DNA from 3 places in the Cedecea sp. Ae19-4 genome. Region 2 is predicted to be linked to each of the others. Evidence: predicted binding sites of a transcription regulator. Region 2 holds the regulator's gene; each other region holds the start of a gene.
What was found. Region 2 encodes PurR, which represses purine synthesis genes. Its sites were predicted from a motif close to CANGCAAACGTTTGCNTG; they were not measured.
Positions count from the first base shown of each region.

Region 1: purM (phosphoribosylformylglycinamidine cyclo-ligase) is a predicted target of PurR. The motif match lies at 7,430-7,447, and genes of this name have one in related genera.
Region 3: AAIE02_RS03275 (amino acid aminotransferase) is a predicted target of PurR. The motif match lies at 5,803-5,820, and genes of this name have one in related genera.

Region 1 is NZ_JBCHWG010000001.1:2,678,708-2,689,320, forward strand. It holds gene mtnK (S-methyl-5-thioribose kinase) at 1-678, opposite strand, end outside; gene mtnA (S-methyl-5-thioribose-1-phosphate isomerase) at 786-1,811, shown strand; gene AAIE02_RS12650 (1,2-dihydroxy-3-keto-5-methylthiopentene dioxygenase) at 1,915-2,457, opposite strand; gene mtnC (acireductone synthase) at 2,454-3,137, opposite strand; gene AAIE02_RS12660 (methionine aminotransferase) at 3,287-4,447, shown strand; gene AAIE02_RS12665 (DnaA inactivator Hda) at 4,479-5,180, opposite strand; gene uraA (uracil permease) at 5,278-6,564, opposite strand; gene upp (uracil phosphoribosyltransferase) at 6,650-7,276, opposite strand; gene purM (phosphoribosylformylglycinamidine cyclo-ligase) at 7,500-8,537, shown strand; gene purN (phosphoribosylglycinamide formyltransferase) at 8,537-9,175, shown strand; gene ppk1 (polyphosphate kinase 1) at 9,349-10,613, shown strand, end outside.
Region 2 is NZ_JBCHWG010000001.1:1,123,069-1,133,681, forward strand. It holds gene punC (purine nucleoside transporter PunC) at 1-304, opposite strand, end outside; gene punR (DNA-binding transcriptional activator PunR) at 419-1,450, shown strand; gene purR (HTH-type transcriptional repressor PurR) at 1,353-2,378, opposite strand; gene cydH (cytochrome bd-I oxidase subunit CydH) at 2,671-2,760, shown strand; gene sodB (superoxide dismutase [Fe]) at 2,843-3,424, opposite strand; gene AAIE02_RS05420 (C40 family peptidase) at 3,595-4,440, opposite strand; gene AAIE02_RS05425 (Grx4 family monothiol glutaredoxin) at 4,803-5,147, shown strand; gene rnt (ribonuclease T) at 5,189-5,848, opposite strand; gene gloA (lactoylglutathione lyase) at 6,124-6,531, opposite strand; gene AAIE02_RS05440 (alkene reductase) at 6,620-7,717, opposite strand; gene AAIE02_RS05445 (TetR/AcrR family transcriptional regulator) at 7,771-8,370, opposite strand; gene eptA (phosphoethanolamine transferase EptA) at 8,442-10,070, opposite strand; gene AAIE02_RS05455 (DUF1289 domain-containing protein) at 10,238-10,477, shown strand; gene AAIE02_RS05460 (aldo/keto reductase) at 10,535-10,613, shown strand, end outside.
Region 3 is NZ_JBCHWG010000001.1:706,572-717,184, reverse strand. It holds gene AAIE02_RS03295 (hypothetical protein) at 1-960, shown strand, start outside; gene pncB (nicotinate phosphoribosyltransferase) at 1,224-2,426, shown strand; gene asnS (asparagine--tRNA ligase) at 2,604-4,004, shown strand; gene ompF (porin OmpF) at 4,601-5,695, shown strand; gene AAIE02_RS03275 (amino acid aminotransferase) at 5,881-7,071, shown strand; gene AAIE02_RS03270 (MBL fold metallo-hydrolase) at 7,129-7,776, opposite strand; gene mepK (peptidoglycan L,D-endopeptidase MepK) at 7,816-8,364, opposite strand; gene ldtD (L,D-transpeptidase) at 8,549-10,387, opposite strand; gene mukB (chromosome partition protein MukB) at 10,570-10,613, opposite strand, start outside.

The DNA.
Region 1 (10,613 bases), 1.6 Mb from region 2:
CAGCAGCGCTTCCGCGCTGGAAAAGAATTTATGCTTCAGCAACGCCACGGCCAACTTCAGGTCGCTGTCGCTTCGCAGCGCGGCAACCTGTTCTTCCAGCGCGGCCGGGTAGTTATTTCGCTCGTGGATCTGATACGGATCGTTAAAGAACAGATCTTCTGTGATTTCGCACATTTCCGGGTTGATAAAGCGGGCAACCAGCGCCTTCTTATCGTGCGGATGCAGATAAAAATCTGACGTGTGGAACAGTGCTTTTGCCAGATACTCACCAAGCTGGCTGGCCGCCTGAGGATAATACACGCCCTTCACCAACTCGCCGCGCCAGATGCGATGGCTGGAGAGATCTTCCATCACCATCACCGCCAACTCTGGGTCGTAATGCACCACGTTGACCGTGTGCTCCGGGCTGTGCTGGTAGTGCTCCACCAGGGTTTGCGCCTCAAGGCGAGCGCGATCCAGCGTCAGCGGCCAGGACTCGCCCACGCAGCGCACATACGGCAGCGCCTGCTTCACGATAGTCCGGCTGACGCCATGATTATCAAAGATTTTAAACACCAGATTGAGGTTGCCGTCGCCCACTTCCTGCGCCTCCACCAGCTCAGACGGCGTCTGCAGCCCGCCAAACTGTTGAGCATAGGCCACTGCGTCAGCGGCGGTAAAAGTGCGGTATTGCGACATGGCGATCCTCTCAGAAAATAAAGTCAATTAAGACGTTTGGACGTCTATACATCTGGAAGTCATGTTGGCACAATATACCGCAACAACGCAACATGGAATTAACACGAATGCATAATTTAAAAACCACCAGCCTGGAAGTGCGTGATAACCAGCTTTGGATCCTTGATCAGCAGGCGCTGCCGCAGCAGAAAAACTGGCTCCCGGCGCACACCGTGTCACAGCTGGTCGCGCATATTCACGCCCTCAGCGTACGCGGCGCGCCGCTCATCGGCCTTTCCGCCAGCCTGCTGCTGGCGCTGTTGGCGGAGCAAGGGCTGACAAAAGCTCAGCTCGCTGAAGCCCTGGAAACCCTGCGGGCGTCCCGCCCGACGGCGGTAAACCTGATGAATAACCTCGACCGCATGAAGCAGGCGCTGGCTCAGGAAAATGTTGTGGCTGCGCTCGAAGAAGAGGCGCTGCGGCTGGTGGCAGAAGATAAAGTGCTGTGCGATAACATCGCCCAGGCGGGCGCGGCGCTGGTTAAACCCGGTAGCCGCCTGCTGACCCACTGCAATACCGGCGGGCTGGCTACCGCAGGCATCGGCACCGCGCTGGGCGTTATTCAGCGGGCATTTAACGAAGGGAACGTCGCCAGCGTTTGGGTGGACGAAACCCGCCCGCTGCTGCAGGGCGGCAGGCTAACGGCGTGGGAATTAGGGGAGCTGGGTATTCCTTACCAGCTGATTTGCGATTCCATGGCCGCCAGCCTGATGGCGAAAAAGCAGGTGGACGCCATCTGGGTGGGCGCGGACCGCATCGCCGCGAACGGTGACGTTGCCAATAAGATCGGCACCTACAGCCTGGCCGTGCTGGCGCATTACCACGGCATTCCATTCTACGTTGCCGCGCCTCATACCACGCTCGACAGAAATTGTCCGAACGGCGAAGCCATTCCGATTGAGCAGCGTGCCGCCAGTGAAGTGACCGGCGTGGCGGGCAGCTTTGGCAGCGTGCAGTGGGCGCCAGACAACGCAAGCGTGTATAACCCGGCGTTTGACGTTACCCCGGCAGAGTTGATTAGCGGCTGGATTTTGGATACGGGCGTGGTGACGCCGGAACAGGTTCGGGATGGGGTATTTTTACCGAAGAAATAATGCCCCTCATTCTGACCTTCTCCCCAAAGGGGAGAAGGAATAGAACGCACTACAGATTCACAATTTTCCCCCTCTCCTTTGGCAGGAGAGGGTCAATCTCAGCCTACGGCAAGCGTGGATAAGCATCCGCAATCGCATCGCCGGTAAAGTGCGCCACCCAGCCTTCCGGGTTATCAAAAATACGAATCGCGGTGAAATGCGGCTCGGACCCCATATCAAACCAGTGCGGTGTCCCGGCCGGGACGGAAATCAGGTCGTTCTTCTCGCAGAGGATCTGATACACCTTGTCGTCCAGATGCAGGCAGAACAGCCCCGCGCCTTCGACGAAGAAACGTACTTCATCTTCGCCGTGGGTATGTTCAGACAGGAATTTAGTCCGCAGCACGTCTTTCTGCGGGTTGTCCGCCCGCAGGCTGATCACATCCCAACTCTGATAGCCCTTCTCCGCCACCAGCTTGTCGATAGCATGCTGATAAGCGTGGATCACCGTTTCCGGCGTTGGGTCGTTGCCTAAATCCTGGTTCGCTTCCCAGCGTTCAAAACGCACGTCTTTGGCGTTCAACTGCTCGCGAATTTCTTGCGCGTCCGTGCTGTGCCATACCGGCTCCTTTGCTTCGGTATCGGTAAAAATGGTCAATGCGCTCATGAAGAAAACGACTCCAGATTAATGTGGTCGAAACGGTTTACCTGGCGATGGCGGCTGACGTCATCCGCCTCGCCGCGAATAAGCTGCACGGTTTGCCAACCGCCTTCCCGTGCAGCATCCAGCTCCTGGTGAATATCTGACAAGAACAGCAGCGACTCAGGTGCCACGCCGATCTCCGCCGCGATGTTGCGGTAGGACTGCGCTTCACGCTTGGCCCCTACGTGGGTATCAAAATAGCCGCTGAACAACTCAGTAATATTCCCGGCGTCGCTGTAGCCAAAAAGCAGCTTCTGCGCCGCCACCGAGCCGGATGAATAGACATACAGGGCAATACCCTGCTGTTTCCAGGCCTTGAGCGCGGGCAGAACGTCATCATAGAGATGGCCGGTGAAGTCTCCATTCACGTAGCCATCCCGCCAGATAAGGCCCTGCAGCGCTTTTAGCGCGGTAGATTTACGATCTACATCCATGAAGCTAAACAACGTCTCAATCAGCCGTTCAATATCCGCCTGCGGTTCATTAATTTCCGCCCGCAGGTCGTTGAGTATTGGGGCTATTTCATTTTGCTGCTCGCGAACAAAACCCGCGAGGCGTTCGCGGGCATACGGGAACAGGATGTTGTGCACAAAGCGAATGTCGCTGGTGGTGCCTTCAATATCGGTAACAATGGCGCGAATCATCATCTCTCCAGCCGTTAACGCTGCGTTATGTTGGCAACTGAGGTCATTATTATTTAGACGTCTAAGCGTCTTGATTGCTAAATCTTAACATCGTGTTATAGTCCCGGCAACACAGGGAAACACACGCACCACGTTAAGGTCGAAGAATAATGAGCCACTCCCCTTTGATTCCAGAAAGCAAACTGCCGGCGCTCGGCACCACTATTTTCACGCAAATGAGCGCCCTCGCGCAGCAGCACAATGCGATTAACCTTTCCCAGGGCTTCCCGGATTTTGACGGCCCGCGCTACCTGCAGGAACGCCTGGCGTTTCACGTCAGCCAGGGCGCAAACCAGTACGCACCGATGACCGGCGTGCCGGCCCTGCGCGAAGCCATCGCCGAGAAAACCGAAGCGCTGTACGGCCACAAGCCGGATGCCAATACTGATATTACGGTCACCGCTGGCGCCACCGAAGCACTTTATGCCGCCATCACCGCGCTGGTTCGCCCGGGCGATGAAGTGATTTGCTTTGACCCAAGCTACGACAGCTATGCCCCAGCCGTGACGCTTTCTGGCGGCATTCTGAAACGTATTGCTCTCCAGCCGCCGCACTTCCGCGTCGACTGGCAAGAATTTGCTGCCCTGCTGAGCGACAAAACTCGCCTCGTCATTCTTAACACGCCGCACAACCCGTCCGCTACCGTCTGGCGCAAAAGTGATTTTGCCGCGCTGTGGCAGGCCATTGCGCAGCACGAAGTCTACGTGCTGAGCGACGAAGTGTACGAGCATATCTGCTTCGACGAAGAAGGCCACGCCAGCGTGCTGGCCCACCCGCAACTGCGCGAGCGCGCTATCTCTGTGTCCTCTTTCGGCAAAACGTTCCATATGACGGGCTGGAAAGTGGGCTACTGCGTGGCACCGGCGGCCATCAGTGCGGAGCTGCGTAAAGTTCACCAGTACCTGACGTTCGCGGTGAATACCCCGGCGCAGCTTGCGATTGCCGACATGCTGCGTGCCGAGCCGGAACATTATCGTGAACTGCCGGAGTTTTACCGCGCGCGCCGCGACCGCTTTGTTGAAGCGCTGGCGGACAGCCGGTTTGAAATTCTGCCCTGCGAAGGGACTTACTTCCTGCTGGCCGACTACAGCGCAATCTCCGATCTCGACGACGTGAGTTTCTGCCAGTGGCTGACCAAAGAAGTAGGTGTGGCGGCAATTCCGCTGTCGGTGTTCTGCGCGGATGCTTTCCCGCACAAGCTGATTCGCCTGTGCTTTGCTAAGCAGGAAGCGACGCTGGACGCCGCGGCAGAAAGATTACGCCAGGTATAACGCGACATTCCCCGTCGGCGGACGGGGAAAACTACAGGCTGAGGATCTCTTTGACGAACGGAATAGTGAGTTTGCGCTGGGCGGTAATCGAGGCGTGATCGAGCTGATCGAGCGTCATAAACAGGGTTCGCATTTCGCGATCGAGGCGTTTTAACAGGAAACGCCCCACGTCTTCCGGCAGCTCAAACCCCCGCAACCGGGAGCGCAGCTGCAGCGCCTGCAGCTTGTCGTCATCGGAAAGCGGCTGCAGCTTGTATATTTGCCCCCAATCGAGGCGGGAAGCCAGGTCAGGCAACTGCAGATTGAGCTGACGAGGCGGCCTGTCACCTGTGATCAGCAGGCGCGTTTTCCCGGATTCCAGAATGCGATTATAAAGATTGAAGATCGCCATTTCCCACGGCTCATCCCCGGCCACGCATTCGATATTGTCGATGCAAACCAGCGACAGCTGCTCCATCCCGTCGAGCACTTCCGGCACAAACCAGGTGCGCTTATCCAGCGGCACATAGCCCACGGCTTCACCGCGCTGGGAAAGCTCTGCGCAGGCCGCATGCAGCAAATGGCTGCGCCCGCCGCCTTCACGCGACCAGAAATAGATGTACCCGCTGTGATCCTGACGGAGTACCGCCTGCAGGGCGGCTAATAAAGAAGGGTTGTCACCCGGCCAGAAACTCGCAAAGGTTTCGTCGTCGGGAAGATAGAGTGGCAGTGAGAGCTGTGCCGGCGTATTCAGAAGTACCTCAACCATAACAGGCAGAAAATCGAAACGAGTCTAACACAGAATGGCTGAGGTTTAGAACCGGGCGAGGATCCGCCCGGCGAGGAAACGATCAGGCCTGCGCGTCGTTGTCTTTCGCGTCAAGCACGACTTCTTCCGGGCGCAGTATGCTGATAAGTTTGAAAATAAGACTCAGGCCCACGCCGACGATGGTCGCCAGCGCCATGCCTTTCAGCTCTGCCGCACCAATGTGCACCTTCGCCCCGCTCACCCCGATGATCAGGATCACGGAGGTCAGGATCAGGTTTTGCGCTTTGCTGTAATCCACTTTGGATTCGATCAGCACGCGAATACCGGAGGCGCCGATCACTCCGTACAGCAACAGAGAAACACCGCCCATCACCGGCACCGGAATGATTTGAATCGCCGCCGCCAGTTTGCCGACACAGGAAAGCAGAATGGCGATAATTGCCGCACCGCCGATAACCCAGGTCGAGTACACGCGGGTGATCGCCATAACGCCGATGTTCTCACCGTAGGTGGTGTTTGGCGTGGAGCCGAAGAAGCCGGAGAACACGGTTGAAATGCCGTTGGCAAACATCGAACGGTGCAGGCCCGGGTCACGAATCAGGTCTTTTTTCACGATATTCGCGGTCACCACAAGGTGACCCACGTGTTCGGCAATAACCACCAGCGCCGCAGGCAGAATGGTGAAGATAGCGAACCATTCAAAGCGAGGCGTATAGAAGGTTGGCAGCGCGAACCAGTGCGCTTCGCGGATGGGCGTCACGTCTACCACGCCCATGGCGAAGGAGAGCGCGTAACCCGCCAGCACGCCGATGAGAATCGGGATAATGGCCATAAAACCACGGAACAGCACGGAACCAAACACCGTGACCGCCAGCGTCACCAGCGAGATAATAATGGTGGTGGAATCCGGGGATGCGCCATCCGCAGGCAACAGTCCGGCCATGTTAGCCGCCACGCCCGCCAGCTCAAGACCGATAACCGCAACAATCGCACCCATCGCCGCCGGAGGGAACATCACGTCCAGCCAGCCGGTACCGGCTTTTTTCACAATCAGCGCCACGATGCAGAACAGCACGCCGCACATGATAAATCCGCCGAGCGCCACTTCATACCCCAGCGGCAGCAGCAGCAATACCGGAGAGATAAACGCGAAGCTGGACCCCAGATACGCCGGGATTTTGCCCTTACAGATGAACAGATAAAGCAAGGTGCCAATGCCGTTAAACAGCAGCACCGTGGCCGGGTTGATGTGGAACAGGATCGGCACCAGCACGGTTGCGCCGAACATGGCGAACAGATGCTGCAGGCTCAACGGAATCGTTTGCAGTAAGGGCGGGCGTTCACTTACCCCAATGGCGCGGCGGGTCATGTTGTTTTCCTCTAAGTGTTATTTTTAACGAACGGTGTTTGCTTCAATCAAAAAAAAGCCGACTTTCAAAGTCGGCTGATGAATCTTATTTTGTTCCGAATATCTTATCGCCCGCATCACCGAGGCCAGGAATAATGTACCCGTGCTCGTTGAGGCCCTGATCGATAGAAGCGGTGTACAGCTCCACGTCCGGGTGCGCTTTTTCCAGCGCGGCGATGCCTTCCGGCGCGGCAACCAGCACCAGTACCTTAATGCTGGTACAACCCGCTTTTTTCAGCAGGTCGATGGTGGCAATCATAGAACCGCCGGTCGCCAGCATCGGGTCAACCACCAGCGCCATACGTTCTTCTATATTAGAAACCAGCTTCTGGAAGTAAGGTACCGGCTGCAGGGTTTCTTCATCGCGGTAAACGCCAACGACGCTGATACGCGCGCTGGGTACGTTTTCCAGAACGCCTTCCATCATGCCAAGGCCAGCACGCAGAATTGGCACAACGGTAATTTTTTTGCCTTTGATCTGGTCGACTTCCACCGGGCCGTTCCAGCCTTCGATGGTGACTTTCTCGGTTTCCAGGTCCGCAGTGGCTTCATAAGTAAGCAGGCTGCCTACTTCAGAGGCGAGTTCACGAAAGCGCTTGGTGCTGATGTCTTGCTCGCGCATCAGGCCCAGCTTGTGTTTGACGAGTGGGTGTTTCACTTCCACGATCTTCATACTCTTTCTCCCCCGAGATAGTTGGCTACCACAAAAAAAATCGCCGGATTATACCGCTTTTTTGCCGCTGCGCTACAGCTAATGGGATGATCGAGATCAACCGGACTGGATTGAGTCTATCTCAGGAATTCTTTTCTTGCCGATGACAAGAGGCTCGCAAACGTTTGCCTGCACTGTTAGAATTGCCGCGTTTTTCTTATATACCACCCGTGGGGAACGAGCAGTGACCGATAAAACCTCTCTCAGCTATAAAGATGCCGGTGTAGATATTGATGCTGGTAACGCTCTGGTCGACAGAATTAAAGGCGTAGTGAAAAAGACCCGCCGCCCGGAAGTGATGGGTGGCCTGGGCGGTTTCGGTGCGCTGTGCGCGTTGCCTCAGAAATATCGCGAACCGATTCTGGTTTCCGGCACCGACGGTGTGGGGACCAAGCTGCGTCTGGCCATGGATTTAAAACGCCACGACGCGATCGGCATTGACCTGGTCGCCATGTGCGTGAACGACCTGGTGGTTCAGGGCGCCGAGCCGCTGTTCTTCCTCGACTACTACGCCACCGGCAAGCTGGACGTGGATACTGCCGCCAGCGTTATCACCGGCATCGCCGAAGGCTGCCTGCAGTCAGGCTGCTCGCTGGTTGGCGGTGAAACCGCTGAAATGCCAGGCATGTACCACGGGGAAGACTACGACGTGGCCGGGTTCTGCGTGGGCGTAGTTGAGAAGTCTGAAATCATCGACGGGTCTAAAGTTGCCGATGGCGATGTCCTGATTGCGCTGGGTTCAAGCGGCCCGCACTCCAACGGCTACTCGCTGGTGCGCAAAGTGCTGGAAGTGAGCGGCACCGACCCGCTGACCACCGAACTGGAAGGGAAACCTCTGGCGGATCACCTGCTCGAGCCAACCCGCATTTACGTGAAAAACATCCTTGAGCTGATTGAAAACGTGGATGTTCACGCCATCGCCCACCTGACCGGCGGCGGCTTCTGGGAAAACATTCCGCGCGTACTGCCGGACAACACCCAGGCCGTTATCACCGAATCTTCCTGGCAGTGGCCAGCCGTCTTCAACTGGTTGCAGCAGGCCGGCAACATCAGCCGCCACGAAATGTACCGCACCTTTAACTGCGGCGTGGGCATGGTCATTGCGCTGCCGGCGGCAGAAGCGGATAAAGCCGTTGCGCTGATGCAGGCCAAAGGTGAAAAAGCGTGGAAAATCGGTATCATCAAGGCATCTGATTCCGAAGAGCGCGTGGTTATTGAGTAATGAAACACATTGTGGTGCTGATTTCCGGTAACGGAAGCAATCTGCAGGCGATCATTGACGCCTGCCAGCAGAAGAAGATTAACGGCACCATCAGCGCGGTGTTCAGCAATAAGGCCGAAGCGTTCGGCCTTGAGCGAGCCCGCGAAGCTGGGATCCCGACCCACGCGCTGGCGGCAAGCGAGTTTGCCAGCCGCGAGGCGTTCGATCGCCAGCTGATGCAGGAGATTGACGCCTACGCGCCGGACGTCGTGGTGCTGGCGGGTTATATGCGCATTCTCAGCCCGGCCTTTGTGGCGCGCTACAGCGGTCGTTTACTCAACATTCACCCTTCCCTGCTGCCGAAATATCCCGGTCTGCATACCCACCGCCAGGTGCTGGAAAACGGCGATGAAGAGCACGGCACCTCCGTGCATTTTGTCACTGACGAACTGGACGGCGGCCCGGTCATTTTGCAGGCCAAAGTGCCGGTATTTGAAGGGGATGATGAGGACGAAATCACCGCCCGCGTTCAGCACCAGGAACACGCGATTTACCCGCTGGTCGTCAGCTGGTTCCTCGACGATCGACTAAAAATGCGCCAAAACGCCGCCTGGCTTGATGGCGTGCAGCTGCCCCCGCAGGGACATGCAGCAGAATAATTTAACTAAAAAGGGCTTAGGCCCTTTTTTTGTGTCTGTCTCTCATAAAGTTGTCATGGTCAGATGAGAGAGTTTCATCTGCATAGTTGGACATTCTCCGCTAAAGCTCGCCATAATAACTGACGTGACGGTGACGGCATTGCCACGTCCACGAAAACGGAGTGTGAGGACTAATGGGTCAGGATAAGCTGTATATCGAAAAAGAACTGAGCTGGTTGTCTTTTAACGAACGCGTTCTGCAGGAAGCGGCGGACAAGCTCAACCCGTTGATTGAAAGGATGCGTTTTCTCGGCATCTATTCCAATAACCTCGATGAATTCTATAAAGTGCGTTTCGCCGAACTGAAGCGCCGCATTTTAATCAGTGAAGAACAGGGTTCTCCTTCCAACCAGCGCCACCTGCTGAACAAGATTCAGGCTCGGGTGCTGAAGGCCGATCAGGAATTTGACAGCCTGTATAACGAGCTGCTGCTGGAGATGGCCCGCAACCAAATCTTCCTGATTAACGAACGTCAGCTTTCCGAAAATCAGCAAAGCTGGCTGCGCAGCTACTTCAAGCATCAGCTTCGCCCGCACATCACGCCGATTTTGATCAACCGCGATACCGACCTGGTGCAGTTCCTGAAGGACGATTACACCTACCTGGCGGTCGAAATCATTCGTGGGGACAGCATTCGCTACGCGCTGCTGGAGATCCCGTCTGACAAAGTGCCGCGATTTGTGAACCTGCCACCGGAAGCACCACGTCGCCGCAAGCCGATGATCCTGCTGGATAACATCCTGCGCTACTGCCTGGACGAGATCTTCAAAGGATTCTTCGATTACGACGCGCTCAACGCCTATTCAATGAAGATGACGCGTGACGCCGAGTACGACCTGGTTACCGAAATGGAATCCAGCCTGCTGGAACTGATGTCCTCCAGCCTGAAACAGCGTCTGACCGCCGAGCCGGTGCGCTTTGTTTATCAGCGCGATATGCCGGATGCGATGGTGGAGATGCTGCGCGACAAGCTGACCATTTCCAACTACGACTCGATCATTCCCGGCGGACGCTACCACAACTTTAAAGACTTTATTGGCTTCCCGAACGTCGGGAAAGCTAACCTGGTGAACAAGCCGCTGCCGCGCCTGCGCCATATCTGGTTCGATAAATTCCGTAACGGGTTCGACGCCATCCGCGAGCGTGACGTCCTGCTTTACTACCCGTACCACACCTTCGAACACGTTCTTGAGCTGCTGCGCCAGGCCTCCTTCGATCCAAGCGTGCTGGCGATTAAAATCAATATCTACCGCGTGGCGAAAGACTCACGCATTATTGACGCCATGATCCACGCCGCCCATAACGGCAAGAAAGTCACCGTGGTGGTCGAGCTGCAGGCACGTTTTGACGAAGAAGCGAATATCCACTGGGCGAAGCGCCTTACCGAGGCGGGTGTGCA
Region 2 (10,613 bases):
AGCGCAGCACCAGCAGCGTGGTGGCATCCTGCACCCAAAGCATTCCGATACAGCCGGCGGCAAACATGGCCAGGCCAATCAACAGCACAGGTTTACGCCCGAAGCGGTCGGAAAGCGGGCCCCAGATTAGCTGGGCAAAAGCAAAGCCGGCGAGGAACAGGCTCAGGCTGGCACTCACGGCGGAGGCGGTGGTACCCAGATCTTGTTGAATGGCGGCAAAGGCGGGCAGGTACATGTCGGTGGCCAGGAAACCCAGCACGCTCAGCCCCGCAAGCCAGATAAGAAATCCCTTTGATGGTTGCATATTTCACTCTTGATTTTGATAGCAGGTTAACGGGGCAGGAGTCTACGGAGTGCAAAACCGCTTGTGAAACGCTAATATTTGCAAATTGCATTCAAATTTTTTGCAGGCAGAAATATGTGGTCTGAATATTCGCTGGAAGTGGTTGATGCCGTGGCGCGAAACGGCAGCTTTAGCGGTGCAGCCCTGGAGCTGCATCGCGTGCCTTCTGCCATCAGCTACACGGTGCGTCAGCTTGAAGAGTGGCTGGCCGTGCCGCTGTTTGAACGGCGTCATCGGGACGTTGAACTGACCGCCGCCGGGGCGTTTTTTCTCAAAGAAGGTCGGTCTGTTATCAAAAAAATGATGGCAACGCGCCAGCAGTGCCAGCAGATAGCCAACGGCTGGCGTGGGCACCTGTCCATTGCGGTAGACAATATCGTTAAACCTGAGCGTACTCGCCAGCTGGTGCTGGATTTTTATCGTCATTTCCCGGATATCGAGTTAAGGGTTTCCCAGGAAGTGTTCAACGGCGTGTGGGATGCGCTTGCCGACGGGCGAGTTGAGGCGGCGATTGGCGCCACGCAGGCTATCCCGGTCGGGGGGCGTTACGCTTTTCGGGACATGGGGGCGCTAAGCTGGCGCTGCGTGGTTTCCGCTGACCATCCGCTTGCGCAACGGGAAGGTATCATTCTGGATGATGACATTCGTCCCTGGCCATCCCTTGTGCTGGAAGACACATCCCGTTCGTTACCCAAGCGCATTACCTGGCTGCTGGACAACCAACGCCGCGTGGTGGTGCCGGACTGGGCGTCGGGGGCGGATTGCCTGACGGCGGGATTATGCATTGGTATGGTGCCGACGCACATTGCCCAGCCGTGGCTCGTCAGGGGCGACTGGAAAGAGCTGATGCTGGAGAATCCATTCCCGGACGCGGCCTGCTGCTTAACCTGGCGGCAGGATGATGCTTCGCCCGCTTTGAGCTGGCTGCTGGACTATTTGGGTGACAGTGAGACGATGAATCAGGAGTGGCTGCAGGAGCCGGGTAACACATTCCCGGCCCCGAAGAGGCTTAGCGGCGGTAATCGCGGAACGGGCCGTCGGCAACCGAGCGGCGTTCAATCAGACGAGGATGGACTTCAATCGTCTGCGACTCTTCGCGCTTATTAATGATGCGGTCGAGCAGCATGTTAAACGCTGTTTCGCCCAAACGCTCTTTCGGCTGGTGGATTGTGGTCAGCGCTGGAGAGAAATAGCGGGCGTTGCGCACGTTGTCGTAGCCGATGATAGAAATGTCCTGCGGCACGCGCAGCCCCATTTCGTCTGCGGCGCAAATTGCACCCATCGCCATAATATCGCCGCCGCAGAAAACGGCGGTAGGGCGATGCGGCTGGTTAAGCAGTTGCTGCATGGCGCGATAACCAGACTCTGGTTCGAAATCACCCTGAACCACCCAGTTATCCGGCACTTTGATATTGGCTTCTTCAAGCGCCTTCAGGAACCCTGCATGGCGGCCGCCGCCGGTATTTCGCTCCAGCTGACCCGGAATAGCACCGATATCGCGATGGCCACGTTCAATCAGGTAGCGGCCCGCAAGGTAGCCGCCGTGGAAGGCGTTATCGACCACGGAATCGGTAAAGTCCGCACGAGCTTCGCCCCAGTCCATCACCACCATCGGAATATGGCGGTACTCTTCCAGGGTTGAAAGCAGCGTCTCAGGGTATTCGGAACACATGACCAGCAGCCCATCCACGCGTTTTTGCGCCATCATGGACAGGTAAGCGCGCTGCTTTTCAAAGTTGTTGTGCGCGTTACCCAGAATCAGGGTGTAGCCCTTGGCGAAACAGCTGTTCTCAACGGATTCAATAATTTCCGCAAAATAAGGGGCTTCGCTTGAGGTGGCAAGCAGGCCGATGGATTTGGTGTGGTTGACCTTCAGGCTGCGAGCCACGGCGCTAGGCGAATAGTGCAGCTCTTTGATGGCTGCCCAGACGGCGTTGCGTGTCTCTTCCGCCACAAAACGGGTCTTGTTAATGACATGTGACACAGTGGTAGTGGAAACGTTTGCGCGCTTCGCTACGTCCTTAATCGTTGCCATTAGATGTCACTCCAGACCATATCGTAAACTCCTGATAACTCATGTGTTAAACGTTTGCCTTCGCTAACTCCTGGGGCAACACGTTGGTTGCAGGCCTGTCGGGGATGCGACATACAGCGGGAGGAGGGCGTTGCCGGGCGATACGCGGTAAATTAGCGAAGGATTTTGGCTTATCCCGGGGCAAAGTGGAAGAGGGAAAACCGATATCTGTGCAAATCCAGCAGGATTTTTATCGCTAATTGTGGGAAAATCACCCCACATACACTTTGTAGGGAAATAAAAGGAGCTTACGATGAGTACCGATCTGAAGTTTTCCGTGGTGACTACGGTTATCGTACTGAGTCTGATTGTTGCCGGGGCGCTAACCGCCGTCCTGCACTGATTTACAAAGGGCCGCTTTCGCGGCCCTTCTCGTATATAGAAGAAAAGCGTTGCTTCCCTCCTTCGTGGTTAACCGCTAAAAATCAGCCCGCCAGGTTTTGCGCAATAAATTCCCAGTTGACCAGCGCCCAGAAGTGGTCGAGATAAACCGGGCGCGCGTTGCGGTAATCGATGTAGTAAGCATGTTCCCATACGTCCACGGTCAGCAGCGGTTTTGCTCCGGTTGTTAATGGGGTACCTGCGTTAGAGGTCGAGACGATAGCCAGGCTGCCGTCGCTATTTTTCACCAGCCATGTCCAGCCGGAGCCGAAGTTTTTGATGGCCGCTTCGGTGAACTGCTTTTTAAAGGCTTCCACGCTGCCAAAAGCGTGGTTGATGGCTGCCAGCACGTCACCGGTCGGCTCCCCGCCGGCATTCGGCGCCAGGCAGTGCCAGTAGAACGTATGGTTCCAGACCTGGGCCGCGTTATTGAAGATCCCGCCGTCAGATCCTGTCACGATCTCTTCCAGCGTTTTACCTTCAAACGGGCTGCCTTTGATCAGATTATTCAGGTTAGTGACGTAGGTCTGGTGATGTTTGCCGTAATGGTATTCGAGTGTTTCGGCTGAGATATGCGGTGCCAGCGCATCTTTGGCATAGGGCAGGGCGGGTAGTTCGAACGACATGGCTTCACTCCTTGTTATTTTGCTTCACAATATAACTACATTTTGTGTGGTTATAAGGTTAGCAAATTACGAGAGTGCAAAAAAGCGCAATGAAACAACAAAATAAAACAGCCCGTGCCGGGCTGTTAATATTTTAATCAGTCTGATTAGCCCGAAAGGGCGCGATAAGATTAACGAATAGTTTTTGGCGTCATGACCCGGCGGGCGCCCACGTAATGGCGCTGCCAGTAATCTTCGCTCAGGGAGGTGATCTGAATATCGCGGCCGCTGCGCGGGGACTGAATAAACTTCCCGTTGCCAACGTAGACGCCAACGTGATCGGCGGTGCCACGGCCCTGGGTACGGAAGAACACCAGGTCACCGCTTTCCAGTTCGCCGCGGTCAACGGAGGAGGCATCGCGCAGGTGATACATTTCATTGGCGGTGCGTGGAATACGGATATTCACCAGATCTTTATAAGCGTAATAAATCAGCCCGCTGCAGTCGAAACCTGTGCGTGGGGAAGTACCTCCCCAGCGATACGGTTTTCCAATTTGCCCCATCAGCTTGTTCATGGCCGTTTTTTGCGCTTTCTGCACGCGCACTTTATGCGCCTGCGCGATGGTCAGATTTTTTTCCGACTTCACCTTAACGCACTGCTTTTTATGCCCTTTACGATGAGTGCATCTTTCAGTGTAGGCAACGGTGGCTGAGGCTGGCTGTAGGGCTAATTTCTGCGAGGTTTTTTTGCTGCTAGTTTTAGCGAGGGTGCTGCTTTTGCCTGAGGTGGTGTGTTTTGCCACTTTGGCTTTCGCCGGTGAGGTTGTTTTTTTACCGGACTTCTTTGTGGAGGCTGTGCTGACCTTCGGTTTTGCTTTTTCTTTGCCCTTGTTGCTTTTACTGGTTGTTGTCTTGGCCGGATGGCCTTTTTGTGCAACAGGATGGCGGGCGTGCTCGGACGCCTGCGCCAAAGGTGTATAGGGCAAAGCAAATAGCAGAGCACATAGCGTGATAGAGATTTTATTTATCCGCGCCACTCGTCAATCCCCTGATAAATGAAGACACGATGCTAACCATCATGCCTGCGTATGATTTTTGCGAAACCCGACGATTCTAATGCATAAAAGCCGATAATGTTAATAGGCAAATACTATTTAACGGTCAAAAGTGTAAGCTATAGCTAAAAAATTAGCCATTCCAGGGTGTTATCCGCTGTTTAATTGATCTTGAATGAAGCAAATTGCTCATTTTCGCGCGCCGTAAAAGTGTTATTCTTAAGGTATGTTTGCGCGCCAGGCGGGGGAAAGAGAAACCCTGATAAAAATGGTGTTTTCTGCCCGGGGCGCAACTGGCTACAATGGCAGGCTATTGCCGTATCAAGGTTTGAGGAAGCAAGACAATGAGCACTATTGAAAAAATTCAACGCCAGATCGCTGAGAACCCGATTCTTCTCTATATGAAAGGTTCCCCGAAGCTGCCGAGCTGCGGCTTCTCCGCTCAGGCCGTTCAGGCGCTGTCCGCCTGCGGTGAGCGTTTCGCCTATGTGGATATTCTGCAGAACCCGGACATTCGTGCTGAGCTGCCAAAATACGCTAACTGGCCAACGTTTCCGCAGCTGTGGGTGGACGGTGAGCTGGTCGGCGGCTGCGACATCATCATCGAGATGTACCAGCGCGGCGAACTGCAGGCGCTGATCAAAGAGACTGCAGAGAAGCACAAATCTGAAGAGCCAGGCGCAGAATAATTTCGCCAGCCAGTAAAAAAGCGACCCTCAGGTCGCTTTTTTTATGCTTCAGATTCCGGTTCGTCGGCCAGCGGCAGCGGCCAGCCGCCGAGGCGCTTCCAACGGTTGACTATTTCGCAGAACAGCAGGGCGGTTTGCTCGGTGTCGTACAGGGCGGAGTGGGCCTGCGAGCTGTCAAACTTCTGGCCTGCGGCGATGCAGGCTTTGGCCAGCACGGTTTGCCCCAGTACGAGGCCGCTCAGGGCCGCGGTATCAAACGTCACAAACGGGTGGAACGGGTTGCGTTTCAAAGAGGCTCGCTCTGCCGCCGCCATCATAAAGCTGTGGTCGAACGTGGCGTTGTGCGCCACCATAATCGCCCGGCTGCAGCCGCTGTCTTTAATGCCTTTTCGCACGGTTTTGAAAATCGCGTGCAGGGCATCGTATTCGCTGACGGCACCACGCAGGGGGTTATGCGGGTCAATACCGTTGAACGCCAGGGCTTCAGGCTGCAGGTTCGCGCCCTCAAACGGATCGACATGGAAGTGCAGCGTTTCGTCGGGGGATAACCAGCCGTCTTCATCCATCTTCAGGGTAACGGCGGCGATTTCCAGTAACGCATCGGTTTTAGCGTTAAAACCTGCGGTTTCAACGTCGATCACTACCGGATAAAAACCACGAAAACGGTCGCACAGGCCATGCAATTGCGTGTTGTCTGACATCAGCTTCTCTTAATACGGGGAAAATGCAGCGCGCATTATGGCAAATTTCGGGGAGTGTTGCAGTAAAGGCCGCACAACGTGCGCCTTCAGGGTGTGGATAACTCCCCAATAATAGGAGAGGCGGCCCGAAGTCATTATGAAATAAACCAGAAAAATCAATTCATTGATTTTCATCTGTTAACCACAAAGAGGGAAAAACCACGCTTTTTCCCTCTTTAGTTAGCAACAATCAGGGCGCACAACACGCCCCTTGTTTGACGCTAATCGCCTGAAAATCAGTTACCCAGGCCTTTGCCCGCGTGCTTCTCTTCGATCAGCTCGATTTTGTAACCGTCCGGATCTTCAACAAAAGCGATAACGGTGGTGCCGCCTTTTACCGGGCCGGCTTCACGGGTCACGTTGCCGCCGTTATTGCGAATGCGTTCACAGGCGTCTGCGGCGTTATCCACGCTCAGCGCGATGTGGCCGTAAGCGGTGCCCAGCTCATAGCTGTCCACGCCCCAGTTATAGGTCAGTTCGATAACCGCCGTGTCGCTTTCATCGCCATAGCCGACAAACGCGAGAGAGTATTTGTACTCGGTGTTTTCGCTGGTACGCAGCAGTTTCATGCCCAGCACTTTGGTGTAAAACTCGATGGAGCGTTGCAGGTCGCCAACGCGCAGCATGGTATGAAGTAGACGCATAAAATCCTCGTCGAATGAGACAGTTATTTCTGGAGTCGTTGAGTATAGCGGCGTTTGCGCGCCGCTATCAATGAAAGGTACTGCGGAGTTACAGCGTTGGGTAGTCGGTGTAGCCTTCCGCGCCGCCGCCATAGAAGGACTCTGGGCGCTGTGGGTTCAGCTCGGCATTTTTGTGCAGACGAGCGACCAGGTCCGGGTTGGCAATGAACGAACGGCCAAACGCGACGGCGTCGATCAGGCCTTTGCCGATCAGATCTTCCGCTTTCTCCGGGGTATAGGCGCCAGCGCCAACGATCACACCGCTAAAACGCTCACGGACTTTGGCACGGAATGCCTCGGTGTACGGTTCGCCACCGGCCCAGTCCGGCTCGGACATATGCAGATAAGCAATGCCGCGTTTGCCCAGCTCTTCAATCAGGTACAGCGCGTCAGCCTCTTCGTCCGGGCCGTTGTCCACGTTCTGGAAGGAGCCAATCGGTGATACGCGGATCCCGATGCGGTCGGCACCCCATTCTTTGATCCCGGCATCAACCACTTCCAGCACCAGGCGAGCGCGGTTCTCGCGGCTGCCGCCATATTCGTCGGTACGGTGGTTAGAAGAAGGAGACAGGAACTGGTGCAGCAGATAGCCGTGGGCAGAGTGCAGCTCAACCAGGTCAAAACCGGCGTCACGTGCATTGCCAATTGCCTGGCGGAAGTCATCCACGATGCCCGGAATTTCGTTCAGTTCCAGCGCGCGAGGCATGGAAGTATCTTCGCGAACGGCGTTGCCGTTTTCGTCACGCAGGGAGGTACGGGTCCCGGCACTCAGCGCGGAAGGCGCGACCGGAGCCTGCTGGCCTGGCTGGAGGGTAAAGTGGGAAATACGGCCGGTGTGCCACAGCTGCACCGCCATGTGGCCTTTTTCAGCGTGCACGCCAGCGGTGATTTTTTTCCACGCGGCGATTTGCTCTTCGCTGTGCAGGCCCGGAGCGCCGGCGTAGCCTTTAGCCTGGGCGGACATCTGGGTTGCTTCGCTGATGATAAGCCCGGCGCTGGCGCGCTGGCGGTAATATTCGCCCATCAGCGGGGTTGGGATATCCCCTGGCTCAATACTGCGCAGGCGCGTCAGCGGAGCCATAAAGATACGGTTTGGTACGGTAATAGCGCCAACTTTGAGCGGCGTAAACAGTTTATCTGCTGACATGGTGTTTCCTCAAGTAGACCGGTCGTCTAGTAATTCAGTAAATAAAAAACCTGTCAGGCGACAGGTTCTGCCAATAGGATTCTTACGTGTGCCAGCGCGCTTTCCAGCGGCAGCGCGCTGCGGGAAATTTTTGCCTGCAGGCTGGCGCCTACCCACAGCGAGTACAGCACCATGGCCTGCTCGAGCGCTTCGCCTTCAAAGCGCAGGCTTTTTTCGCTGCGGCCTTTCTCCAGGGCATCAGCAAGCAGAGTGATTAGCTGTGAGCCGCCGTTATTCAGCGCGCCGCGCATATCTTCCGAAAGATCGCAGACTTCTGCTGAAAGTTTCACTATCAGACAGTTACTCAGGTTTCCGCTCTGGCAGAAGTAGCTCAGCATATCCTGGTACCACTTCAGCAGGCGCTGGCGATAATTGCCTTCGCCGTGCGAAAAGTGTTCCGCCACGCGCAGATTAGAAGCCTGGTAATAGCGCTCCAGCATTGCCACGCCAAACGCTTCTTTTGAGCGGAAGTAGTGGTAGAAAGAGCCTTTGGGCACTTCTGCGGTGCGCAACAATTCGCTTAACCCCATGCCGGTAAAGCCCCGGGCAAGGCACAGCCGCTCGCCAATGGCGAGGAGATGTTCGCGAGTGTCGTGTTCAGGATGTCGATTCATGCACTCAAATGTAGTAGACCAGTCAGTCTAATGCAATAGGCGGCGGCCACTTTTTTGTGACCACCATCCCATTAGCGCCTGCGGCAGTCGGCAAGAATATCCGTATCTTTTTGATAAACCGAGGTATGAATATTCATCATACCGAGTAGGGTTGAGAACAAATTGTCCTGGGACACGGCGTCGCTGGCGGCCTTATTGGCCAGGCACTCGCTGTCCAGCGCAAAGCTTCGCTGGTAATCCTGTGACAGCCAGAACAGCAGCGGGATATGTGTCTGCTGCGAAGGCGCGAGCATATACGGCGTACCGTGCAGGTAAATCCCGCTTTCCCCGAGAGATTCCCCGTGATCGGCCAGGTAAACCAGCGCCGTATTCAGTTTATCCTGATGCTGTTTCAGCTTGTCGATAGTGCGGCTCAGCACGTCGTCGGTGTGCAGGATAGTATTGTCGTAGGTGTTAATCAGCGCCTGGCGGTCGCAGTCCTGAATTTGATTACTGTCGCAGGTGGGGGTGACGCGGCGAAAGCTGGTCGGATAGCGCTGGTAATAAGCCGGCCCGTGGCTGCCCATCAGATGCAGCACCAGGACGGTATCCCGCTGCAGGCCGTCGAGAACATTGTCCAGGCGGTGGAGCAGCACATCGTCAAAGCAGGCGCCGTCTTTGCAGTAAACGTCCAGCTTCCACTGGGTCATATCCGTATGCGGAACACGGTCGCAGGCGCCTTTGCAGCCGCCGTCGTTATCCCGCCACAGCACGTTCACGCCGCCGTGGGCTAATACGTCCAGCAGGCCTTCCTGGTGCCGGGCGAGATCCGCATCGTAGGTTTTACGCGGCATCACTGAGAACATACAGGGCACAGAAACCGCGGTTTCCGTCCCGCAGGACGAGGCATTCTGGAAGTAAATCACGCCCTGTTTTTTGAGCTGAGGATTGGTCTCACGCTCATAGCCGCCCAGCGAATAGTTCTCGGCTCTTGAGGCTTCACCGACGACCAACACCACCAGCGTTTTCTTCGGCTGCTGTTTAATCAGCGGGCCTCTTTGCGCGTCTTCGCCAATTTTAATCAGCGTCTGATCCCCGGCAAACCAGCGTTCTTTGCTGTAGCGGCTAATGGCACTGATGTAGTTTGCGGGCGTGACCATTTTCACCACGCTTTTATTGTTCCGGAACAGCGAAGCGTAGTCTTTGTAAAACACGGCGGCGATGAGGATTATCACCAGCAGTCCGGCGAGAATGCCGACCAGGCGAGTCAGCACGGTATGCCACCAGCGCGCCGGCTGAACCTTCACCAGGGAAAGCAACAGGGCGGGGATAATACCCAGCAAGGCCAGCCAGCTGACCAGCTGCGGCGTAACCAGCGCGGTGGCTTCCTGGGAATCTGTTTCAAACACGTTGACCATCATGTTTTTATCAATGACGGCGCCGTAGGTGAACATAAAATAGTTGCTGGCAGCGCAGCCGATGACCAGCAGCACCAGCACGGGTTTGCGCAGCCAGGGCAGGTTCACCACGCTGAAAATCATTAGCCAGCCGCAGAACAGTACCACCGGCACCGAAGCGGCAAACAGCCAGCTATGGAGCGAGTCCGGGGCAATTAGCTGCCAGCTGCGGTGGATAAAAAGAGAATTGATCAGCGTAAAGAAAAATGCGCAGCACAGGTTAAACTGCGCATCGTTACACTGTAACTTTTTTAAAAGGTTCATATAAGCCGTGAATACAAAACTGAATATGCGCTATCCTGGAGAGAGAAGATTAGTTGAACCTTAATTTTCAGCCGCTTTCAGTCGAGAGGCGATTTTTTAGCCGCCCCGCTTGCATCCGGGGCAGACTCAGGCTTCAATTGATGCAAAGTCGTTAATGAGGCGGGTTAGTGTCTGAGCAGCTAGAGTTCTTCCCCATTCAAAGCCCCTGCCGCGGGATCTGCCAGTCGGATGAACGCGGCTTTTGCCGTGGCTGTATGCGCAGCCGGGACGAGCGTTTCCAGTGGCAGCAAATGAGCGACGCCCAAAAGCAGGACGTGCTGCGCCTCTGCCGCCAGCGCTTATTGCGCAAGTTACGAGCAAACAAGCCAAATTCTCCTGAAGAACCTGAGCAGCCCTCACTGTTTTAATCATTCACCGCCGTTATACTCGGGGAAGATTTTTTCCTTTTTTGAGGTGATTTTTTTATGGTACAGCGTATTACGATTGCCCCGCAGGGCCCGGAGTTTTCACGCCTGGTGATGGGCTACTGGCGTTTGATGGAAT
Region 3 (10,613 bases), 420 kb from region 2:
GGCGCGCTGAAAGGCGGCGTGAACGATCCTAAAGGCGGTTCACAGTCGCTGGAGGGAAAAGTGTTTTTCTCAGATCGAACTCGGGAGTCGAGCAACAAATTTGAAACGCGTGAGAATCTTCGCCAGAAACCGCGCGTGTACGCCAAAGGACTGGGCATCAAGCCCACCACGGTGGAGACGCGCTCGAACCTGTACGTGCTGAGCAAAGCCATCAATCATGCTTCTTCTGCCAGCCATTTCCCGGCCTCAACGCTGACGCTAAAAAGCAGCAATAATCTGGAAGAGGCGGTGTATGACAGCCTGGTGCGTCTTTTGTCGAATAACGGCTATCGCCTAAAAAAGGAAACGCCGGAGCAAATCCTGCAGCAAACCGGCGTCCCGGCGCATATCAAATTCGTGGATAACAGCCACCCACCTTCCGGGGAACAAACGCGGAAACTGATCGGTAACGCCTTTAAGCGCATTGAAAATGAAATGATCGGCGGAAAATTACCGTTCCTGAATCTGCTCAACGATGGGCAAACCCTGCCGCTGGTGTTTGGCTTCAGTAAGGTGAACAACCTGAAAACCCATACCATCCATAATTCGTTGAGCAACACCGCCTCGATGTTTAACTACCAGGCTGAAAACCATCCCCTGAGCGGGACAGCTAACGGCGGCAAGCTCAAAGAAATTGAAGTGAAATCCCTGGCCGATCTTGCCACGCTGACGCTTGCCTGTAGGGTACAAAACGTCGCGTTACCGAAAGACGCGCTGATTCGTATCAACCCAACCCCGAATGAAAAAAAACAGCACGGGCTGAAGGCGCTGTATCTGGATGCATCCGCACTCGCCAGATTCAGTCACGCGCTGCTGGGGTCGGGCACAACGAATATGGGCAGGATGACGCTCGAGCAACTTCAATCGCTGAATCACACCCTGCGTGAAAAAGCGGAGAACGGCAGTCTTCGCATTCGTTAGCTGCCAGTCAACATCGGCGGCCATTCGCCGCCGGTGATTTCAACGAGAAAAGGATGTCGCACGTTTTGTTTAGTACTCTAAACACCATTTAATTCAATGCATTGAACTGTATTATGGCGTTAATCACGCCATAACCCCCTCCAGAGGCTGCCCCCCTATTGTTGTGATCCTGCTTCAATAAACAGATAATCAGGGTATACTCCCGCGTCTTAATTTGCCCGGACTGATGGAAACGCTCCTGTGAGAGGATGCTGAAACGCGCCATGACACGACACGCTTCCCCGATTTTGCAAACGCTTCTGGATACTGACGCCTATAAGCTTCATATGCAGCAAGCGGTTTATCACCGCTATTACGACGTAAATGTCGCAGCGGAATTCCGCTGCCGCGGCGACGACCTGCTGGGCATTCATGCCGAGGCTATTCGTGAGCAGGTCGCGGCTATGCAGCACCTGCGCCTCAGCGACGAAGAATTTCACTGGCTGAAAAGCCTGCCCTTTTTCAAAGCCGATTACCTCGACTGGCTGCGTGACTTCCGCTATGACCCTGCTCAGGTTCAGGTGACCAATAATCATGGTCACCTGGATATCCGCCTAAGTGGCCCCTGGCGGGAAGTCATCATGTGGGAAGTTCCCCTGCTGGCGGTAATCAGTGAAGTCGTTCACCAGCATCGCGCCCCCGGCGTGACGCCAAAAATGGCGCTGGATCACCTGGAAACTAAGCTGCAGGAATTTAACACGCTGACCGCCGGGCTGGATCTTTCCCATTTCCGCCTGATGGACTTCGGCACCCGCCGCCGTTTCTCTCGGGAAGTGCAGCAGGCGATTGTCGAGCGCCTCAAGCAGGAGCCGTGGTTTATCGGCACCAGCAACTACGATCTGGCCCGCCGGCTTGATCTTACGCCGATGGGCACCCAGGCCCACGAGTGGTTCCAGGCGCATCAGCAGATAAGCCCGGACCTGGCTAACAGCCAACGTGCAGCGCTGCAGGCGTGGCTGGACGAATATCCCGACCAGCTAGGAATAGCCCTGACTGACTGCATCACCATGGATGCCTTCCTGCGTGATTTCGGCAAGGAGTTTGCCACGCGCTACCAGGGACTACGCCATGACTCCGGTGACCCGGTTGAGTGGGGAGAAAAAGCCATTGCCCACTACCAGAAGCTGGGTATCGATCCGTTAAGCAAAGTGTTGGTATTTTCCGATAACCTGGATTTAAACAAAGCCGTGGAGCTTTACCGCCGCTTCTCATCCCGGGTTAACCTCAGCTTCGGTATCGGCACACGCCTGACCTGCGACATTCCGCAGGTTAAGCCGCTGAACATCGTGATTAAGCTCGTGGAGTGCAACGGTAAGCCGGTGGCTAAGCTTTCGGATAGCCCGGGAAAAACCATCTGCCACGACAAAGCCTTTGTTCGGGCACTGCGCAAAGCCTTTGACCTTCCGCTGGTTAAAAAAGCCAGCTGATTCAGCGATAATCGGTGAATAGCCGCTTCGCTATTCACCGCCCTTCTCTCATTCCTTTATTTCTTCATCAGTAACGCTAATTCTGCTTGTCTGATGGCGCGCGACAGGTAACATAGATAACCCCCATCTGTGGGTTACTATTTTTTTTGTCATTGACCATTTAATAGAGAGAAAACTATGAGCGTTGTGCCTGTAGCCGACGTACTCCAGGGCCGTGCCGCCGTTGACAGCGAAGTCACCGTGCGCGGGTGGGTACGTACTCGAAGAGATTCAAAAGCTGGTATCTCCTTCCTCGCCGTCTACGACGGTTCCTGCTTTGATCCTGTACAGGCCGTCATTAATAATTCTCTGCCCAATTACAATGAAGACGTGCTGCGCCTGACCACCGGCTGCTCCGTGATTGTGACCGGCAAGGTGGTCGAGTCTCAGGGCCAGGGCCAGGCATTCGAACTTCAGGCTACCAAAGTTGAAGTGACCGGCTGGGTTGACGATCCGGATACTTACCCGATGGCGGCCAAACGCCACAGCATCGAATACCTCCGCGAAGTTGCTCACCTGCGTCCGCGTACCAACATGATTGGTGCCGTGGCTCGCGTTCGTCACACGCTGGCTCAGGCGCTGCATCGCTTCTTCCATGAAAACGGTTATTTCTGGGTCTCTACTCCGCTGATCACCGCTTCGGACACCGAAGGCGCCGGTGAGATGTTCCGCGTTTCAACGCTGGATCTGGAAAACCTGCCTCGCACCGCAGAAGGCAAAGTCGATTTTGATAAAGACTTCTTCGGGAAAGAAGCCTTCCTGACCGTTTCCGGCCAGCTGAACGGCGAAACCTACGCGAGCGCGCTGTCCAAGGTTTATACCTTCGGGCCAACCTTCCGTGCAGAAAACTCCAACACCAGCCGCCACCTGGCGGAATTCTGGATGCTGGAACCGGAAGTCGCCTTTGCCGATCTGGACGACGTTGCCGGTCTGGCCGAAGCGATGCTCAAGTACGTCTTTAAGGCTGTTCTGGAAGAACGCATGGATGACATGAAGTTCTTTGCCGAGCGCGTGGACAAAGAGGCCATTGAGCGTCTCGAACGTTTCATCTCCGCAGACTTCGCGCAGGTGAACTACACCGATGCGGTCGACATCTTGCTGAACTGTGGGCATAAGTTCGAAAACCCGGTTTACTGGGGCGTCGATCTCTCCTCCGAGCACGAGCGTTACCTGGCCGAGCAGCACTTCAAGGCACCGGTGGTGGTGAAAAACTACCCGAAAGACATCAAAGCTTTCTATATGCGCCTTAACGAAGACGGTAAGACCGTTGCCGCGATGGACGTCCTGGCGCCAGGCATCGGTGAAATCATCGGTGGTTCCCAGCGTGAAGAACGTCTGGATGTGCTGGATGCGCGCATGGCTGAAATGGGTCTGAATAAAGAAGATTACTGGTGGTACCGCGACCTACGCCGCTACGGCACCGTGCCGCATTCCGGTTTCGGCCTGGGCTTTGAGCGTCTGATCGCCTATGTTACCGGCGTTCAGAACGTGCGCGACGTGATTCCGTTCCCACGTACCCCACGTAACGCCAGCTTCTAAGCCAACAAAACCAAAGGCCAGCTTTTCGCTGGCCTTTTTTACATTTGAGAATAAAAGGTCTATTTTCTTCAACGCTCATTAAGCAAACGTCAATTTCAACCTCCATTCCCGACTGCCCGGTTACCAACTGTTTCTATCTCACACTCTTTAACAAAAATTGCGCTTAAGTTTGCTCGCATTTCAAATCGGTGCTGGGCATAGCACAATCGTTCACTTTTCACACAGACATCTGGACATCCAAAAACAAGTCAAAAAATGAACAATTGTGAGCATGAAATACCCATTCACTGAGCTTATGCGGATTAAACATAAGTAATTCATATATATATGTTAACAAGCGAAGCATTTTTGTTGCGCTAAGAATGAAATTTGAAATGGTTCACAAAGTTCCCTAAAATTAATATTTAGTTACACATATTTTCTTTTTGAAACTCAATGTGCGCATTTGTAGCACTTTCAGGCTAGCGAAACGGTTTCATGGATGGAAAGATGCCTGACAGATACAGAAAGACACCAAACTATCATCAATAGTTCCGTAAAGAATTATTGACGGCAGTGGCAGGTGTCCATAAAAACCACAATGAGGGTAATAAATAATGATGAAGCGCAATATTCTGGCAGTGGTTATCCCTGCTCTGCTGGTAGCCGGTGCAGCTAACGCTGCAGAAATCTATAACAAAGACGGCAACAAAGTTGACCTGTACGGCAAAGCTGTAGGTCTGCACTATTTCGGTAAAACCGACGGCCCAAATGGCACCGGTGACCAGACTTACGCTCGTCTGGGCTTCAAAGGCGAAACCCAGATCAACAGCCAGCTGACCGGTTACGGCCAGTGGGAATATCAATTCAGCGGCAGCAACTCTGAGGGCGGTTCTGACTCTCAGGCTGGTAATAAAACCCGTCTGGCCTTCGCAGGTCTGAAATTCGGTGACGCAGGCTCCTTCGACTACGGTCGTAACTACGGCCTGGTTTACGACGCAATCGGCGTGACCGACATGCTGCCAGAGTTCGGTGGCGATACTGGCGCAAGCGACAACTTCTTCTCCGGTCGTAACGGTGGCCTGGCCACTTACCGTAACCACAGCTTCTTCGGCCTGGTTGACGGTCTGGACTTCGGCGTTCAGTACCTGGGTAAAAACGATCGTGGAAACAACAGCACTGACGATGTCATCCGTTCAAACGGTGACGGCTGGGCGACCTCCGCGAGCTACACCGCTGATGGTTTCGGTGTTGTCGGCGCATACGGCGCGGCTAACCGTCTGGCAACGCAGAACAACCTGAAATACGGCAACGGCAACGGTAAAGCTGAGCAGTGGGCAACCGGCCTGAAATATGACGCGAACAACATCTACCTGGCCGCGCTGTACGGTGAAACCCACAACGCAACTCGTCTGAAAATCAACGGCACAAAAGGCTACCTGAACAAAACTCAGGACTTCTCCGTTGTAGCACAGTACCAGTTCGATTTCGGTCTGCGTCCATCCATCGCTTACTACAAATCTAAAGCGAAAGATGTTGAAGGTATCGGCAGCGAAGACTACATCAACTACATTGATATCGGCGCAACCTACTACTTCAACAAAAACATGTCTACCTACGTTGACTACCAGATTAACCAGCTGGACAAAAACAACAAGCTGGGCCTGAGCGACGACGACACCGTTGCGGTTGGTATCGTTTACCAGTTCTAATTTCAGCCATTTGTTTGTCTGAAATGTTTAAAAACAGGGCTTCGGCCCTGTTTTTTTATGGCAAAAAAGTAGAATAAACCCGATGTTATCGCTAACCGTCTCTTTTTGTCGCAAACGGTTGGCAATTCGTAAAACTGCAGTTAACCTGAAAGCGATTTCCCCCGATATCACTAATGGAACCCGTCATGTTTGAGAACATTACCGCTGCCCCTGCCGATCCTATTCTTGGTCTGGCTGACCTGTTTCGCGCCGACGACCGTCCAACCAAAATTAACCTCGGCATCGGGGTCTATAAGGACGAAACCGGTAAAACCCCTGTCCTGACCAGCGTGAAGAAAGCTGAACTTTATCTGCTGGAAAATGAGACCACCAAAAACTATCTGGGCATTGATGGTATTCCAGAGTTTGGCCGCTGCACGCAAGAGCTGCTGTTCGGTAAAAACAACGCGCTTATTGCCGACAAACGCGCCCGTACGGCGCAAACCCCAGGCGGGACCGGTGCGCTGCGCGTTGCCGCTGATTTCCTGGCGAAAAACACCTCAGCAAAACGCGTCTGGGTGAGTAACCCAAGCTGGCCTAACCACAAAAGCGTGTTTAACGCCGCTGGCCTGGAAGTGAAAGAGTACGCCTACTATGATGCGGAAAATCACAGCCTGGACTTTGATGGCCTGGTGGCCAGCCTGCAGGCGGCGGAAGCCGGCGACGTGGTGCTGTTCCACGGCTGCTGCCATAACCCAACCGGGATCGATCCTACCGCCGAACAGTGGAAAACGCTGGCGGAGATGTCGCTGGCCAAAGGCTGGCTGCCGCTGTTTGACTTTGCTTACCAGGGCTTTGCTCGTGGTCTGGAAGAAGATGCCGAAGGCCTGCGTCTTTTCGCAGCCGGCCACAAAGAACTGCTGGTGGCCAGCTCCTACTCCAAGAACTTCGGTTTGTATAACGAACGCGTGGGTGCATTCACACTGGTTGCCGCCGATGCCGACACCGCTGACCGTTCATTCAGCCAGGTGAAATCGGTTATTCGTGCCAACTACTCCAACCCACCGGCACACGGTGCCTCCGTTGTGGCGACTATTCTGAGCAACGACGCGCTGCGTACCATGTGGGAACAAGAGTTGACCGATATGCGTCAGCGCATTCACCGCATGCGTCAGCTGTTTGTGAATACCCTGCAGGAGAAAGGCGCCAACCGCGACTTCAGCTTCATCATTAACCAGAACGGGATGTTCTCGTTCAGCGGCCTGACCAAAGAACAGGTTCTCCGCCTGCGTGAAGAGTTTGGCGTTTACGCCGTCGCATCTGGCCGCGTTAACGTGGCGGGCATGACGCCGGATAACATGGCGCCGCTGTGCGAAGCCATCGTTGCCGTGCTGTAATCACCACGCATAGCAAAAGAGCCGCATAAGCGGCTCTTTGTTTATTGGAAACCAGTTTTACCAGACCGGCTGCTCATCCTGCAAAAACGGATTATGCAGGCGTTCATAGCCCAGCGTAGACATTGGGCCGTGGCCGGGAATAAAGGTCACATCATCCCCCAGCGGCAGCAGCTTACGTTTGATCGAATCAATCAACGCCGCATGGTCACCACGCGGGAAATCGCTGCGCCCCACTCCGCCTTTAAAGATAACATCGCCCGAAACCAGTAAACGAGAGGCCGCATCGAAGAAAACGATATGACCAGGCGTATGCCCCGGACAATGCAACACCTGTAAAGTTACATTCCCTACGGAAACACATTCCCCTTCGTTTAACCAGCGGTCCGGCGTCAAAGGCTGACACTCGTCGAGGCCAAACATCCGGCTTTGCTGCGGCAGTCCCTGCAGCCAGAACTCATCTTCTTTTTCCGGCCCCACAACGGGCACGCCGTAATGTGCCGCCAGCTCAGCCGCCGCGCCGACGTGATCGAGATGACCATGCGTCAACAGAATTTGGCTAATCTGCACGCCTTTTTGCGCCACTTCTTGCTTAATGCGCGCCGCATCGCCGCCGGGATCCACCAGCGCCGCCTGCTGCGTTTCCTCGCACCAAATAAGAGAACAGTTCTGGGCAAAAGCCGTGACCGGAATAATGTGATAGTTCATGCTGCTCCATTACCGACAACAAAGCCGGATTCCGTTGTTTTACCAGTGCCTTACCGGCCCGGTATCAATATGCACAAAGTCGCTGCTGGGGTAGTATCCTACACCACCTGCCCGCATAGATAATGCTGCTTTGCGAATATTGCTTAACGAAACGCCTTCAATATGGAAATCCATCGCCTGGCCTTTAGTGTGGTAGCTTTTTTTCGCCACACCGCGGCTGTGAGCACGGAGTTCATTATTGGTGTCGATGGAACGGTAGCCGGAAACCAGCTGGACCGGTTTGTTAGTCCCCAAAAGCCCCTGCAGGCGATAGAGTTGGTCGAACAGGGAAGGATCGATGGATTTAATCTTGTTCGCCCGGTAGTCCCGGAAGAAATGATTAAGTCTTGCTAATTCATCCTGAATATAGCCTCTGCCATCAAAAAACTCAGCTTTCAGTGACTCTCCAGTATGCAGGTTATTGAGAGTCAAAATACGCGGGCGTGGTGTCGAGAGGGTGGCAAACGACGGCAAAGGCATGAGAGCGGCACCGAAAGCCACGCCCCCCAAAGCCAGTAGCTTGCGGCGATTAGCGTCAAATTTGTCCATGATATCCAGGTCTACAGGTAATAAAATGATGGTTTAATATGCACTTTTGCGCACAGCCATCGCACCATAGCTGCCCGAATCCGGGGAGTCAAGGCACGATAAAACCCAGCAACGGCGGGCCCTGCAGAGGGCCCGGCTGCGTTTTACATTTTCTACGACCACTAATTCATTAGAAATGTTGCGTTTAGCGGATTAATAACCCGGCTTTTGCGAGGTTTTGTGCGCCAGATCGCGCGGTGAGATCATAATTGTAAATATCTGTACGAAATTCGGTGCGGCCATCTTTTCCGACAAAAGCGGTCAGATAGTACAGATTAACCGGAGTGTTATGACGGATATTGACGTATTTAGTGTTCCCTTCCTGCAAGGTACTGGATATACGGGAATCATTCCATCCGGCATCCTGCAACAGCATATTTGCCAGCTCAGACGCCTTGTTGACGCGTACACAGCCTGAACTCAGCGCCCTTGCATCCTTCTGGAAGAGGTTATGATTGGGCGTGTCGTGCAGGTAGATGGCGTCAGAACTCGGCATATTGAACTTGTAGCGCCCAAGCGAGTTCTGCGTGCCGGGCTTCTGCTGGAAGCGGAACGGCAGATTATTCTCGGTGATCGTCGACCAGTCTACGCGCCACGGATCGATCATCTCCGCATTGTTGCTCCAGCCGCGAATCACGCTATAGCCGTGCTGTTCCAGGTAACCCGGATTCTGGCGAACCTTTGGCAAAATATCTTTTCGCGCCAGCGTTGGCGGCACGTTCCACGGTGGGTTAACCACAACGTTGTTCAGCGCGCTGCTCATCATCGGGGTTTTACGATCCGGACGCCCAACGATAACGCGAGAAGCCAGGGCTTCATTGCCGTTGAGGTAATACACCAGCGAATAGTTAGGAATGTTCACCATAATGCCGGTTTCAAGTTTGTCCGGCAGCAGGCGTAAACGTTGAATATTCAATGCTACCAGGGCTGCACGCTGCTGAGGCGTGACGTTAAGCCAGTCGCGCGTCAGTTGGCCAATCGCACCGTCCGAGCCTAACCCTTGCCATTGCTGGAAGCGTTTCACGCCATCGACCAGATCTCGGCTATAAACGCCGCGGGCGGCAACCTGAGATTTTTTCTTGCCAGCCTGAGGAGACGCGTCCTCGACGTTAATCGCGGACGGGCTTACGGTGACATCAGCCACGCTGGTCACCCCCGATGGCTTGTCCTGAAGCATGCCGGTTCGGGCAAGAATTTCTCTCAGCGCCCCCACATCGTTGCTCCACTGCCCTGGTCTTAAGGTCTCTTTGCCGGCCATCTGCGGCCACGGACGGGTATCAGCCAACAGATGAATCAGCGACTGATGCAGCTGGGCATACTGCGGATGCTGAGGCGCAAGGCTGTCGATAAAGTTCACCAGAGAACCCTGATCAACGGCGACCTGCCACTGGTTAATCACCGACAGGGGCGGCGTTTTTAACTTGTAAGGCGTGCTGCTATAAAGCCAGCGATTGCCGTCAATCGGGATGCCCGAAACGAACTGCAGGTAACCCATCATGGCGTCGGAAAGCACCACATCGCGTGCCATACCGGTCACTGCGGGATCGGTCAACAGCTCAACCCACTGGTTAAACTGCGGCTGTATTCCGGCAATGGCCACTTCCGCCAGCTGTTGCTGAAAGGCTTTAACCGCATCGCGGTTTTCCCACATCGGCTTCATGTCACGCGCAGCATAGAAGGCCGACAGGGCGTTGAGATAAACCGGCGTGTAGCCCGCAGGCAGGCCCGCAATAAGCTGCGACCGGCTTTGTGCCGCCGACATCGTGGAGGTGTTTGTTGGCAAAGTTCCGGCCATCGTGGCCGTCGCCGTAGACTGCGCCAAAGGCTGATTGAGTTCCGTGGGCCGATCGGTCTGGAAAGCAGAACTGTCGGAGGGAACGACGGCAGGCTCGTCGGCCTTGGCCACAAACAGCGGAGCGAAACTGAGCGCCAGGCAGTAACCGACTGCCGATAATCGAAAATCTTTAGCTTTTCTAAGCAACATCCCTTGCCCCCTGTTTATTACTGTGCTCACCGTCAAAGGCGGGAAGTATTCACCACTAGTATATAAACAGTAAAAACCATTTGCCTGACAAAATGTAAAGAAAATTAAAGATTAAGACTGTTCGCGACAAAGAAAAAGCGGGCCTTAGCCCGCTTGATAATATCGCATCCAGTAGCGCTGGTTTACGAGGCGTCCGCCGTTTCCGAACCCTGCTGCGGCTCTGGCA